DNA from 3 places in the Bacillus sp. UMB0893 genome. Region 1 is predicted to be linked to each of the others. Evidence: predicted binding sites of a transcription regulator. Region 1 holds the regulator's gene; each other region holds the start of a gene.

The links. The regulator CtsR, encoded in region 1, represses protease genes until heat stress. The targets are predictions, from matches to a motif close to ATGGTCAATAAAGGTCAAACA.
Region 2: the regulator CtsR is predicted to act here: its motif matches at 1,910-1,930, upstream of CYJ36_RS02900 (ATP-dependent Clp protease ATP-binding subunit).
Region 3: the regulator CtsR is predicted to act here: its motif matches at 2,037-2,057, upstream of clpP (ATP-dependent Clp endopeptidase proteolytic subunit ClpP).

What each region holds. Positions count from the first base shown of each region.
Region 1 covers NZ_PKLB01000013.1:62,454-65,738, forward strand. Annotated here, with positions in the region: gene clpC (ATP-dependent protease ATP-binding subunit ClpC) at 1-69, opposite strand, end outside; gene CYJ36_RS22130 (protein arginine kinase) at 66-1,157, opposite strand; gene CYJ36_RS22135 (UvrB/UvrC motif-containing protein) at 1,159-1,704, opposite strand; gene CYJ36_RS22140 (CtsR family transcriptional regulator) at 1,721-2,182, opposite strand; gene CYJ36_RS22145 (MgtC/SapB family protein) at 2,309-2,968, opposite strand.
Region 2 covers NZ_PKLB01000001.1:568,071-571,355, forward strand. Annotated here, with positions in the region: gene CYJ36_RS02900 (ATP-dependent Clp protease ATP-binding subunit) at 1-1,811, opposite strand, end outside; gene CYJ36_RS02905 (YkvI family membrane protein) at 2,296-3,285, shown strand, end outside.
Region 3 covers NZ_PKLB01000006.1:293,766-297,050, reverse strand. Annotated here, with positions in the region: gene whiA (DNA-binding protein WhiA) at 1-833, shown strand, start outside; gene CYJ36_RS15100 (HPr family phosphocarrier protein) at 859-1,116, shown strand; gene clpP (ATP-dependent Clp endopeptidase proteolytic subunit ClpP) at 1,384-1,983, opposite strand; tRNA gene CYJ36_RS15090 (tRNA-Arg) at 2,352-2,427, shown strand; gene yvfG (protein YvfG) at 2,765-2,980, opposite strand; gene rpoN (RNA polymerase factor sigma-54) at 3,058-3,285, shown strand, end outside.

The DNA.
Region 1 (3,285 bases):
TCGAACCGCTTCCTCTTGTGCCAATGCCAGAACCTTTTGAGCTCGCTCAGTGAATCTTCCAAACATCATACTTCATCATCCTCCATCCTTCTGACCATTTCCAGGTTTAATCTTTCTCTTATTAAAGCAGCTCTCCGAATGTCTCGTTCATCCGGTCTTAATGCACCGCCTGCATATTGCTGAAGAAAACCAGGCTGTGTTAAAATCATTAACTCATTTAATATGTTTCTGGAAATATCTTTTATAATATCTAAATCTATTCCCAGCCTGACATCTGATAAACATCTTGCAGCTTCTTTTGATTCAATAATGCGGCTGTATGTCAGAGTGCCCAGTGATCTGAATACGCGATCTTCGAGCTGAACCTGCGACGTTTTATATAAGGCTTCCCGTGCAGAACGTTCCTTTTCAATCAGCTGCTGGACGACACTCAGCAAATCTTCTACAATATCCTCTTCAGACTTCCCTAAAGTAATTTGATTTGAAATCTGAAAGATATTACCTAATGCTTCGCTGCCTTCCCCGTAAATTCCTCTAACAACCAGACCTAATTGATTAATTGCCGGAATAATCCGGTTCATCTGCTGAGTAAGGACGAGTGCAGGCAGATGCATCATAACTGAAGCTCTTAAGCCTGTTCCAACATTAGTCGGGCAGCTTGTTAAGTATCCCCTCTGCTCATCAAAAGCATAATCTACAGCATGCTCCATCCAATCATCCAATTCACTTGCTGCACTTAATGCCTCTTTCAGCTGGAGACCAGGATACAAGCATTGAATCCTAATATGATCCTCTTCATTCAGCATGATGCTGACCTCTTCATTTTCGGACAATAAACATCCTCCAAAAGAAGAATCTTCCGCTAAATTCGGACTGATTAAATGCTTTTCAACCAGAACGCGTTTTTGAATCGGCTGAAGATCATCCATCCTCAGCATTTCAAGTTTTCCGATCTCATTTATCAACTGATCAGCAAATGTTTCTTCGAAAAGATTTAATATTTCTTGCGATTCTTCATTCGAAGCAATCGTAGGAAATTTATATTTCTCAATATTTCTTGCAAGTCTGACCCGGCTGCTTAGAACAATGTCAGAATCGGGACCTTCTGTACTCATCCAGGCACTCATCGCCTGATTGATAAATTGCTGAAGCGACATATCAGGATTCCCCTCCTCTAGAACTATTTAATTTCAGTTCAAGCGAACGAATCTCATCTCTTATCTCGGCAGCTTTTTCAAACTCTTCTTCCTGTATCAAATCTTTTATGTTCTGTTTTAATAACTCTATTCGTTTGCGGACGTGAATGCTACCGCCAATTCGTTCAGGAATTTTTCCCGCATGAACGGTGTTGCCGCTATGCACTCTTCTTAAAATAGGGTTGATCTGCTTGTTAAATGTCTTATAACACTCAGAACAGCCAAAACGTCCTACCTTTGTAAACTGCTGAAATGTCATTTGGCATCTGCTGCATTGCAAGACTTCATTTTTCTTAAAAATATCTTGCTGCGTTTTATTAATGCTTGGCTCCAAATTCAATAAGCCTGCTAATAAGTTGTTTATTGAAAAACCTGTACTATTGTCAATGAACATCGAACTATTTTCATGTGCGCAATGTTCGCAAATATGAATTTCTGTTTTTTCGCCGTTTACAACTTTCGTAAAATGAAACGTTGCCGGTCTTTCATTGCATTCTTGGCAAATCAAGTCTGTTCACCTGCTTTCAACGGTATTTCAGAGAAGTGAGCATGGCTTTTATCATCCTGGCTCTTAGTTCGTCTCTTTGCGGAAGGTCAATATATAAGACAGATCGATCGATAACACTAAGCATAATCTTTGCTTCACGCCTTGAAATCACTTCTTCATTTACCAGCCTTATAATGAGATCCTCAGCGGAAGCTTGTGAAATTCGTCTATCAATAATACCTAATATCTGATCAATAAGATGTGCAGCATCATTCGCTTTAACTTTTATTATTCGAATGTAGCCTCCGCCGCCTCTCTTGCTCTCTACTATATACCCTCTTTCGATCGTAAAACGTGTATTTATCACATAATTTATCTGTGAGGGAACACATTGAAACTTATCAGCAATTTCGCTTCTTTTTATTTCTACAATTTCTTTGCCGCTTGTAGTAAGAACCTGCTTTAAATATTGTTCAATAATATCCGAGATATTCCGCACTCCGCCTCCCCCTAACTTGACTTTGACTATATTTGACTTTAACACTAATATAAAACGAAGTTGGTTTTTTTTCAACTTAAAGGCTTCAATTTATATATTTCCATATTTAGAAGTGCTAAAACGTCACTAAACAATTTTTTCCACTTCTTTTACCTCTGTAATTAAATTCGTCAGCTCCTCCACACTCAATGCAGACGCTTCAATTTCAATCAAATAGTGAAAAGTAATTATGCCTTTTTTATCTTTTTTTGATGAAGTCAGCTGCATTTTACGGACAATCAGCTGCATTTCTGCAAATCTTCCAATAACCTCATGAATCTCTGTTTCCCCAGAATGAACCACAACCTTTACCCATCGCTTCTTTAACTTTTGAGCCATATAACGTTCAAACTTATTCAAAAAAATAAGACATAATAAAACAACAACAGTTGTAAATATGGCCAGCTCATACATGCCAACCCCAATAATCAATCCAAGACCAGCCACAATCCAAATCGAGGCAGCAGTCGTCAAACCTCGTACTGTTGCATCTTTTACAAGTATGGTTCCAGCCCCCAAAAAACCGATTCCGCTGATCACATACGAAGGAATCCTCGATGGATCAAATTGAGTGTTCGTATGCCCTCTCATATAATCTTCAAATCCATACAATGAGAGCAGCATCATCAAACAAGCTCCAACTCCCACTAACAAATGAGTCCGGAAGCCAGCAGGGTGCTTTTTTAGTTCTCTTTCAAATCCAATAAAACCGCAAAGAAATGCTGTAATTAAGATTCTGATCATCATCGTTGCCAATTCATCAGTTAAATATGGAACATGCAAGAGACCACCACCTCTGCTTTCAGCTGTTATCTATATATACGCATAATTTGATGTTTCATGAAATGCATGGAACGATTTTTGAAGGGTGATGGGAGATACTTGGAGTTTATTGTCTAGAACAACTTTTGTATTGGAATAATGGGGTTTTGAGCACTTTACAAGCGGGACATAATTTCAGATAAAAAATCATAAGACTATAGCTGATTTTTTCCCGGTTTTGTTGGGTATATGAGGTTTTGATCTGAAGGGTGAACTTCTTTACTTCTTTCCTATTCACTTTG
Region 2 (3,285 bases), on a different contig from region 1:
GGTTTTTCAAGTGATTTGAACTCAATGATGCTGTCAAAACGGTTCAGGAACTCCGGCTTAAAGAATGATCCGAGGGAGTCCAGCAGTGAACTTTCGTTTAATGCTTCATTGTTTCCGAATCCGACAGTGACTTTTTTATGCCCGATGCCGGCGTTGCTTGTCATGATAATGACTGTATCTTTAAAGCTGACCGTTCTGCCCTGGCTGTCTGTCAGTCTGCCGTCTTCCATTACTTGAAGGAACATATGCTGGACATCCGGATGGGCTTTTTCGATTTCATCAAGCAATATGATACTGTAAGGGTTGCGGCGGACTTTTTCTGATAATTGTCCTGCTTCCTCGTGACCGACATAGCCAGGAGGAGACCCGATAATCTTCGAAATCGAATGTTTCTCCATGTATTCGCTCATATCTAAACGAATGAGGGAGTCTCTTGTACCAAACATTTCAGATGCAAGCGTCTTTGTCAGTTCAGTTTTACCGACTCCGGTTGGACCGACAAACAAGAATGATCCGATTGGACGTTCTTTTGATTTTAAGCCAGCACGGCTGCGGCGAATGGCTTTTGCAACTTTCCGAACGGCATCTTCTTGACCAATGACTTTGCTTGATAATTTGTTCTCGAGATTTTTCATTTGAGCCTGCTCGTCTTCTTGAAGCTTACCAACTGGAATCCCCGTTTTCTTTTCAATAATTGCCTGAATGTCGGCAAGATCTACTACAGATTTTACTGGGGATTGAATTTGCTCAAGTTTCATCTCTTCATCTCTTATTTTGGCAGCAAGCTCGTAATTTTCTTCTTTCGCAGCTTGTGCTTTTTTCCTTGCAAGTTCTTCTAATTGACCGCTGATATCTGCTCCGCCCCCAGATTGAAGGTTCTTTTTCGATCCGGCTTCATCAAGCAAATCAATTGCTTTATCCGGCAAATATCGGTCCTGAATGTAACGGTGAGACAAAGTAACTGTTGCATGAATCGCTTCTTCTGTATAAGTTACTTCATGGTACTTTTCATATTTATCTTGAATACCCTTTAGGATTTCAATCGCCTTTTCAAGAGATGGTTCAGATACCATTACAGGCTGAAATCTGCGCTCAAGGGCGGCATCTTTCTCAATTTGACGGTACTCTTTTAATGTAGTTGCACCGACAACCTGTAATTCGCCCCGTGCCAAAGCAGGCTTCAGAATATTGCCGGCATCCATTGATCCTTCAGCAGAACCTGCTCCAACGAGAAGATGGATTTCATCAATAAATAGGATGATATTTTTCTTTTGCTGAAGCTCAGAAATCAGCTGCTTCATTCTTTCCTCAAATTGACCGCGAATGCCTGTATTTGCTACAAGAGAAGCAACATCAAGCAAATACACTTCCTTGTTTCTTAGCTTGGCTGGCACTTGACCTTCCGCGATTTTAAGAGCGAACCCTTCAACTACAGCTGTTTTACCTACACCAGGTTCACCAATCAAGACCGGGTTATTCTTATTTCTCCGGTTTAAAATTTCAATTAAACGTTCGACCTCTGCATCTCTGCCAATGACTGGATCAATCACGCCGGCTTTTGCTGCTCTTGTCAGATTGCGTCCTAATTGATCAAGAAGACCGTTTTTGCCTTGAGTTTTTTCGGTCTGGCCGTCATGGCTATTCGGTTGAAATGGATGAGAAGGTGAAACATTTCCAAATGATCCGCTAGGGACAGAGCTTCTATATTGAGCATAACAGTCTGAGCAGAGCAGCACTTGCTGACGCTCTTGGTTAATTTGCATTGTTAAGTGAACAGATGCTTTCTTTGCTTGACAATGTTGACATAGCATAATGAAAACCTCCTGGATTATATATTTTGACTTTGACTAACTTTGACTAAATAACCTTTTAAAAAATCACCTCTTAGGATGACCTTGATTCATATTATAGTTTGACCTTTTTTGACTTTCAAGTATTTTGCTTAAAAAATTTCAAAATGAAATTATGTTCGGTTTCTATCTCCAGCTTCACCCTTTGCTGCTCGCTCAAAACGGATCTGCTTTTCTGAGCTGAAAGAAGAAGTTCCTCTTTTCTAAAGGCAGTTTTCGCATTGAATGTTGTTTTTGGTTTTAAATTTTACCCGTGGATTGCAGAAGGAGTCAAGTGCCTTCTTCTGCAATCCACTAAAGGTTTTTACTATTTCTCAAAAAACAATAAACTTTACGAAAAGAGCTTTTTAAAACAAATCGCACCCACTTCTTCTTTCTTAAGGACTTGTCTCATATATATAAAGAAAGGTCGTAGCTACAGTATTCATCGTAATGGAGGTAGAAGATGAAGAATCAATGGTTTCAGGTTGTTCAAATCGCAGCTGTATATGTCGGAACGGTTGTTGGAGCGGGCTTTGCAACTGGACGGGAAATTGTAGAGTTTTTTACTCAGTATGGAATATATGGAATACTCGGCATCTTAATTTGCGGATTCTTCTTTATTCATCTTGGTGCGAAGATGATGATTATCTCTAAGAAAATCCGTGCTAATTCCTATCAGGATTTAAATCTTTTTTTATTTGGAAAATCATTTGGGCCAGTCATTAATTTCTTTATGCTGGTTGTTTTATTTGGAGTCACATCAGTTATGCTCTCAGGGGCCGGAGCTATTTTTGAAGAGCAGCTTCAACTATCAAGGCAGCTGGGGGTCATCGTTACAATTGTACTGACAATCATCGCTATGTCGTTCGGTTCAAAAGGATTATTCAGTGTTAATATAGTTGTTGTACCCCTATTAATTATATTTAGTTTGCTTATTGCTATTTCTTCTTTTGATGTACATAAATTCTCCGCTTTTCAGCACGAAAGTGGACCATCATTCAGATGGCTGATTTCAGCCATCTCTTATGCTGCATTTAATCTGGCAATGGCTGAAGCAGTGCTCGTTCCGCTCGCTCAGGAGGTTGAAGATGAAAGGGTTGTAAAATGGGGCGGAATTGTTGGAGGGGCAACACTTACCTTTATCTTATTAAGCAGTCATTTTGCCTTGACGACATTGCCGAATGTCGTGTCATTCGACATTCCGATGGCAGAGGTCATGAAAACGTCTGTTATCTCCTTTTATCTAATATTTATTATGGTGATTTATGGTGAGGTATTTACTTCTGTTATCGGAAACTTATTCGGTCTGGAGCGTCATCTTGTCAGAGTGGTATCCATTCCGAGAATGTACATTATATTATTTCTGCTTAGCGGAGCCTTTTTTGTGAGTCAAATCGGCTACAGCTCGCTGATTGCATTTCTATATCCATTATTTGGCTATATGAGCATTGTC
Region 3 (3,285 bases), on a different contig from region 1:
GAAAATTAATTTTGGACATTCAAACCGAAAATGCGGCAATTGCTAGAAGAATTTATACGCTCTTAAAAAAGCAGTATGACGTTTCTGTCGAGCTGCTTGTACGGAAGAAAATGCGTTTGAAAAAGAATAATGTCTATATCGTTCGGCTGATTGAGAAGGCTCGTGAAATATTAGAGGATCTTAATATCCTTGGAGAAAACTTTACATTTGTCAGAAGCATTTCTGAAGAACTTGTGAAAAAGAAATGCTGCAAGCGATCCTATATAAGAGGTGCCTTTTTGGCAGGAGGCTCTGTTAATAATCCAGAAACTTCGTCATATCATTTAGAAATCTTTTCATTATACAAAGAGCATAACGATTCTCTTTGTGAATTAATGAACTCCTTTCATTTGAACAGTAAAACACTTGAACGGAAAAAAGGATACATTACTTATTTAAAGGAAGCAGAGAAAATTTCAGACTTTCTCAGCATTATTGGCGGTCATCAGGCATTGCTCCGATTTGAGGATGTCCGGATCGTACGCGATATGAGAAACTCCGTAAACCGTCTCGTTAATTGTGAAACCGCTAACTTAAATAAAACCATTGGTGCAGCCATACGCCAAGTCGAAAATATTAAGTTTATCGATGAAAAAATGGGTCTTGAAGCACTGCCCGACAAATTAAGCGAAATAGCGAGACTTCGGGTAGAGTATCAGGATGTTACGCTTAAAGAGCTGGGTGAAATGGTATCAAGCGGAAAAATCAGCAAATCAGGCATCAATCACCGCCTAAGAAAACTGGATGAAATTGCAGAACAGCTAAGAAATGGTCAGCCGGTCACAATCAAATAAAAAGGGGAAAGAAGAGGGGATCCATATGGTTGAGAAACAGGTCGAAGTTCGATTGAAGACAGGCTTGCAAGCCCGTCCCGCAGCACTATTTGTACAGGAAGCAAATCGATATTCATCAGATATCTTTTTAGAAAAAGACGGGAAAAAGGTCAATGCAAAGAGTATCATGGGATTAATGAGCCTAGCAATCAGCAGCGGTTCAGTTGTAACACTCATTGCAGAAGGCCATGACGAATCAGAAGCTTTAGAGGTTTTAACAGAATATGTGAAGCAAGAAGCGTGAAAAACGGCCTGCGGGGCCGTTTTTTTATATTTGAAAAATGAGGTTTAAAAGGGCATATTTGTAAAAATGAAAATAAAAACCTGATATTTGCAAATTAATGGCCAAAAATTGAAAATGAAAGTCCAGTTTATAAAAATAGGCGGCCGTTATCTTGGAATTTAAGCAGATTCACAATTCAAACTCAAGAGGAAAAGCTTAAATACCCATATGCAGCTCATTCTAAAAACAAAAAAACAGAACGGCAATTTGCCGTTCTGCTGCAATCTCTTATTTTTTATCCGGTAATGTGTTGCGTGTCATTACTTTATCGATCAAACCGTACTCAAGTGCACGTTCTGCTGTCATGAAGTTGTCGCGGTCTGTATCGCGTGCAATCACTTCAATAGGCTGGCCTGTTCTATCAGATAAGATTTGATTTAATTTATCGCGTAAGAAAAGAATGCGTTTTGCCGCAATTTCAATTTCAGTTGCCTGACCTTGAGCGCCGCCAAGTGGCTGATGGATCATGACTTCACTGTTCGGAAGAGCATAGCGTTTCCCTTTTGCACCAGCTGCAAGAAGGAAAGCTCCCATTGAAGCTGCCATCCCGATACAGATAGTAGATACTTGCGGTTTAATAAATTGCATCGTATCGTAAATCGCCATACCAGCTGTAATTGATCCGCCAGGGCTGTTAATGTAGATGGAAATGTCTTTCTCTGGATCTTCTGCTTCTAAGAACAAAAGCTGAGAAACAATTGAGTTTGCTACGTTGTCATCAATACCGCTGCCAAGCATAATAATACGGTCTTTTAAAAGACGTGAGTAAATATCGTATGCACGTTCACCGCGGTTCGTTTGTTCAATAACTGTAGGAATTAAATTCATCGTGTTTCCTCCTTTAAATAAAGGTAAATTTTATGTACTCTCATCATACAACTATGGTCAATAAAGGTCAAACGAAACGCTGTACTTTCATGCTCTTTCTTGCACCTTTTATGTATATGCCCCGAGTTGCTGACTGTAACCATGTTTCCCATATCTTCTTTTTTTCAAACGGTTGAGAACGGCCTTTTCAGCATATGTGCATTGTAACATAACATATTCGGCAGACCTTAAAAATATCCTCTTTTCTGACTTAAATGCCGCTGCTTTATGATAGAAATAGATTGGAGGACTTGGAAGCAAAAAATCCGCTTGCTAATCTGTGCAATATTATCGTATAATAGCGCTACTGACCAATAAAGTTTATATGTGCGCTCGTAGCTCAGTTGGATAGAGCGGTGGTTTCCGGTACCACGTCTGTCGGGGGTTCGAATCCCTTCGAGCGCGTCAACCTGAGAAAGGACCAGTTTTTATTAGCTGGTCCTTTCAAAAATGATAGATTCCTTTAAATGAACAAAGAGAGCCGCCTTTTAGAAAGGCGGCTCTCTTCATTTACATATTAAGGAGTGAAAAATATTCAAATTGAACAGCGCAATATAAAAAAATTTACAAAAAAAAGCCCCGTCAGCAAAAGCTTTCGGGGCATGTTTGAATGGAATAAAAAATAATATGTAAGAGTCCAGTAAGCCGCACTGGACAAGAAGTGTATATTGCCGTGCTTGACGACTCAACAATACCTATTTTAAAGGATGCAGCTCACTTTGTGAACAGGTAAATTTTTCAATTATTTTTCTGATTTGACTGTATTATAAGCTTCGTCCAGATTTTGAATTCGTTTCAAGACAACTGAATTTTTTGTGAGCTGATCTTGTACCAGAGTTGATACAACAGAACGATAATAGCGATTCATAGCATCAAGCTTTGGTACTTGATTTTCGTTTTGTTTAATATGCTCTTTAAAATTTTGCTCAAAATAGGGAATTGAAAATAACTCACTCATTTATATCTCTCCTTTGAAGTTCTTTCCATACAATGATGGACCGTTTTCGTGTAAAATGATTTTAGGGGGAACGAACTATGGATATGAAAGTCGGTTTATTTCAAGAGCAATCATTAAAACTCAATATGACTCAAGAACTAAAGCAAGCGATTACTCTTCTTCAATATTCTTCTATAGAGCTAGTCTCCTATATAGAGGATCTTACCCTTGAAAATCCCCTCGTAGAATTAAAAGAAAAGCAAGATTCAAGCGTATTGTATCATACCTCATCTAGAACACGTGCGACAAGTACGTCAAAGAAAAGC